One region of the Sphingomonas sp. BK481 genome, then DNA from elsewhere that is predicted to be linked to it. Evidence: riboswitches for the same ligand, from Rfam matches in the RefSeq annotation. Region 1 holds a riboswitch; the other holds the start of a gene.

The links. Region 1 has a riboswitch for thiamine pyrophosphate ahead of thiC (phosphomethylpyrimidine synthase ThiC). Riboswitches for the same ligand answer to the same signal wherever they lie in the genome.
Region 2: linked by a shared signal. The riboswitch ahead of FHY04_RS14715 (TonB-dependent receptor) and the one ahead of thiC (phosphomethylpyrimidine synthase ThiC) in region 1 are both predicted to bind thiamine pyrophosphate.

The regions. Positions count from the first base shown of each region.
Region 1 covers NZ_JACIAP010000003.1:306,322-308,713, reverse strand. Annotated here, with positions in the region: gene thiC (phosphomethylpyrimidine synthase ThiC) at 1-1,333, opposite strand, end outside; TPP riboswitch at 1,373-1,482, opposite strand; gene FHY04_RS07755 (MipA/OmpV family protein) at 1,570-2,392, opposite strand, start outside.
Region 2 covers NZ_JACIAP010000007.1:172,255-174,646, forward strand. Annotated here, with positions in the region: gene FHY04_RS14705 (outer membrane beta-barrel protein) at 1-53, opposite strand, end outside; gene FHY04_RS14710 (FadR/GntR family transcriptional regulator) at 321-1,043, opposite strand; TPP riboswitch at 1,208-1,296, shown strand; gene FHY04_RS14715 (TonB-dependent receptor) at 1,367-2,392, shown strand, end outside.

The DNA of each region.
Region 1 (2,392 bases):
CCAAGGTATAGAAGGGCGCCTCGCCGCAGACCTCGAGCTGCTTTTCCATGTTTTCCTTGATCTTGTGCATCGGCACATGGCCGGGGCCCTCGATCATCACCTGGACGTCGCTCTTCCATGCGCGGTGGGTGAGTTCGCCGAGCGTGTAGAGCTCGCTGAACTGCGCCTCGTCGTTCGCGTCGGCGATGCTGCCGGGGCGCAGCCCGTCGCCGAGCGAATAGGCGATGTCATACGCCTTCATGATCTCGGTGATCTCGTCGAAGCGCTCGTAGAGGAAGCTCTCCTTGTGATGGCTGAGGCACCATTTCGCCATGATCGAGCCGCCGCGCGAGACGATGCCGGTGACCCGCTTGGCGGTCATCGGGATATAGGCGAGGCGCACGCCAGCGTGGATCGTGAAGTAATCGACGCCCTGCTCCGCCTGTTCGATCAGCGTGTCGCGGAAGATCTCCCACGTCAGCTCCTCGGCGACGCCGCCGACCTTCTCGAGCGCCTGGTAGATCGGCACGGTGCCGATCGGCACGGGGCTGTTGCGCAGGATCCATTCACGCGTGTCGTGGATGTTGCGGCCGGTGCTCAGGTCCATCACCGTGTCGGCGCCCCAGCGGATCGACCAGACGAGCTTGTCGACCTCGGCGGCGACGTTCGACGCGACCGCGGAGTTGCCGATATTGGCGTTGATCTTGACCAGGAAGTTGCGGCCGATCGCCATCGGCTCGGATTCGGGGTGATTGACGTTGTTGGGGATGATCGCGCGGCCGCGCGCGACCTCGTCGCGGACGAATTCGGGGGTGACGAAGTCGGGGATCGACGCACCGAAGCTCTCGCCGTCGCGCTTATACTCTTTCAGCATCGCGCGGCCGAGATTCTCGCGGGTCGCGACATATTCCATCTCGGGCGTGATGATGCCACGGCGTGCGTAATGCATCTGGCTGACATTGGCGCCAGCCCTGGCGCGCAACGGGCGCTTGATGCTGCCGGGAAATTGCGGGACGCCGCCCGAGCGGTCGGGGCCGAGCTGGCCATTATCCTCGGGCCGGACCGCGCGCGCGTCGTAACTCTCGACGTCGCCGCGCGCCTCGATCCACTGGCGGCGGAGTTGCAGCAGGCCGGCGTTGATGTCGATCGTCGCCCTGGGGTCGGTGTACGGACCGCTGGTGTCGTAGACGCGCAAGGGCGGCTCGGAGCAGCTGGGGTCGAGCACGATCTCGCGCATCGCGACGCGGACGTCGGGGCTGGAGGGCACCGCGACATGGATCTTCCGCGAGCCGCGGATCGGGCCGGTGGTGACGCCGATGTCGGCGGTCGGGATGCGGGGATCGTAATCGGCCATGCGCTTGCTCCTAAAGGTCTCGGAGCAAGGCATGCGGTTCTGTGGCGACCGCTCCCTCCCTCCGCCGGTATCAACCGGATCAGGTTCAGCGGGTCGAAGGCTCCTGCCTTCCTCTCAAGCGCGGATCGGCGCTCCCCCGGGGTAGGGCGAGCATAGGCGCAACGGACGGGGGCGCAAACGGAAAAACCCCGCACGGCCGGGCCGCACGGGGTTTCGGATCGATCGGCGGGTTGCGATCAGAAGGTGTAGGTCAGGCCCACCGCGCCGAGCCACTGGTCGGCATCGCCGACGTCCGCGACGATCGGGCTGTCCTTGTACTTGCCGAGCATGCGGCCGTAGAGCACCCCTGCGCCGACGCCGAAGCCGCGGCGCAGATCGCCCGACAGGCTCTGCAAAGCAAACGCGGAGACGTTGACCCGGCGGAAGCCGCTGTCGTTGATGTCATAGGTGCGCAGACCGCTGTTGATCGTGCCGATCGGCGTGACCGCGGCATAGGTCCGGCCAAAGCCCTTGCCTGCATAATCCGCCGACAGGCCGAAGGCGACCAGGGTGCGGACCGACAGCGGCGTGGTGTAGTTGACCTGCGGGGTGATGACATAGCTGTCGTGCGTGCCCGACACGTCGTGGATATAGGCGACACGCGCGGTCAGCGTGTCGTAATCGCTGGTGATGACGCCGGTCTTGCCGATGCCGACGAAGCCGCCGACTTCATAGGCCGTGTCGATCTTGCCGAGCGCGCGGACCTGCCGGTTGTCGACCCGGCCCGTGCGATCGGTGCGGACGGCGGCGATAACGCCGACTTCGTAGTTGATCCCGACCGACCCGGTATTGGGGATCAGGTTCACGTAGAGCTGCGTACCGCGCGTGAAGAAGTCATGCCCGCGGATCGTGCCGATCGCGACCGCGCCGGGGGTGAAGCTGTTGCTGTCCGCACCCTCGTAATCGGGAAGCGACGCGACGCCGAGCCCCAGCGTGATGCGGTTGTTGTCGGCGGGATCGGTGATTGGCGGGGTCGGATTGGGATCCGTCTGCGCAAGTGCCGGCGTGGCGAGGGCGACG
Region 2 (2,392 bases), on a different contig from region 1:
GTGTTGACGTTGACCGTCTGTGCCTGCGCACCGCTCACCAAACCGCCGGTCATGGCCGCCGCGAGCGCGACCTTGCCGATCCGTGCAGTTCGCTCGTCTCGAGCCCTTCGCATTGTTTCCCGTCATGTTTTCAATTGCTACCCGCATGATGCGCGGTCGCATTTCGTCCTTCGAGCTATTCCGGCGCTTGTCAAATCTCGACTCGCGGCACCGGGCCCAAGGGCACCGCGTCTCGATAAGTGAAAAGCGCGATCAGGTCGAGTGACGGCGTCGCACGGTGCTGTCCCTTGATCGTACACCGGGTCGCGACGGTTCGGGTGTCAGGCCTCGGCGATCAGGCTGAGAACGTCGCCGATCAGGCGTCGCATCGCGTCGCGCGCACCATCGGCATCGCGCGCGGCGATCGCGACGGCGACCGCGGCATGGTCGGCGATGTTCGCGCTGCGCCCCTTGATCCGGTTGGTGAAGCGGATCGAGGTGCGAAGCGCGGTTTCGACCACCGACTGGAACTGTGCGTAGAAGGGGTTGCGCGACGCGCGCAGGACGGCGACGTGGAACGCGATGTCCGCGTCGAGCGGATCGTCATAGCTGCGCTCCGCAGCGGCCATCCGCGCCAGCCCCGCCTCGATCGCGACCATGTCCTGTTCGGTGTGGTACAGCGCCGCGAGCGCCGCCGCTTCGGGTTCGATCCCGATCCGCAGCTGGTTGAACTGCTGGAGCAGTTCAACCGAGAATTTGCGGTCCAGCAACCAGCGCAGCACATCGGTGTCGAACAGGTTCCAGCTGCTCGATGGCTGGACGATCGTGCCCTGTCGCGGGCGCGCGCTGACCAGTCCCTTGGCGGTCAGCATCTTGACCGCCTCGCGGGTCACCGATCGGCTGACGCCATGCGCCACCGCGATCTCCGCCTCGGTGGGGAAGGGCCGATCCGTATATTGGCCGGTCACGATGGCCTTGCCGAGCAGGTCGAGCATGCCATGCGTAAGGTTCCGTCCCAGATCCCGATTCTCCAGGGCAACGACGTCGGTCAGCACACGCTCCATAAAGCCTGTGTGGCGCAAACCGGTCCGGCTGTCACCCACTGCAAGCGTCTGGGTGGCGTGGATTGTCATATAATTCTGCCGCGCGTGTGCCGGGAAGGCGCTGCGGACGGGCAAACGGGCAATAACGCTATCGCCGGAGGGCCGAACCGCCTAGACGGCGCGCTCCCCGGGGGGCCGCTGACGCGCGGCTGAGAGGTGGGCTGCAGCCCATGACCCGCTGAACCTGATCCGGTTGATACCGGCGTAGGGAGGGCTGGCGGCGCGTCCGTCGTCCCTCCGTGTGGAGTGGACCCAAGACCGTGATGATCCTTCGATTTGACCTGATGGCGGGCCGGCCGCCCCGTATTGCATGCAGTGCGCTGGCAGTGGCACTTGCTGCTGTGGTGGCCTTCGCCCCCGCCGGCGCGCAGACGCAGGCGGATGCGCGAAACGGCGCCGACCCGGTCGATATCCGCGTCGTCGGCCTTCTCGATCCCGAGGGGCTGCTCCCCGACCAGACGGTGCCCAAGTCCGAGAGCGCGATCGCCGCGGCGTTCATCACCAAGCAGGCGCCGACGCTCAACGCGTTCCAGCTGGTCAACCTCCTGCCCGGCGCGACCGTCGCGTCGAGCGATCCCTACGGCCTGTCGACCAGTTCGAGCCTGACGTTGCGCGGGCTGGGGCAGGACGAGATCGGTGTGACGATGGAGGGCGCGCCGCAGAACGACATCGGCTATTATTATGCCTATCCCTCGCAGTTCGCCGATACCGAGAATCTGCAGCGCATCGCGCTGGCGCAGGGCGCGGTCGATATCGCGTCGCCGACGCTGGGCGGTGCGGGCGGGTCGCTGTCGCTCTGGCTCGACGATCCGAGTGCGGCGCCGCGCGGGCTCGTCGACCTGTCGATCGGATCCTATGCGGCGCGGCGCGGCTTCGTCCGGCTCGATAGCGGGCGGATCGGCCAGACGGGGTTGCGGGCCTTCGTCTCCTATTCGAACACGCGCGCGAACAACTGGCGCGGTGCCGGCCATGACACGCGCCAGCATGTCGATGCCAAACTGCTCGGCGAATGGGGCAACGGCAACCGCGCGAGCCTGGCGCTGTCGTTCAACGACGCGAACTCGTCGACCTATCGCAGCCCGACGCTCGCCGAATGGCGCGCACAGGGACGCGATTTCAACTTCGATGCGCGGTACAGCGCGGGCAACACCAATTACTGGCGGCTCTATCGCGCGCCGTTCAGCAACCTCTATGCATCGGCGCCGGTGCATCTGGCGCTGGGCACGGGGGTGACGCTCGACAGCACCAGCTATCTGCAGTTCGGTTACGGCAATTCGCCCTATGGGACGCAGCTTGCCACGACCGGCAAT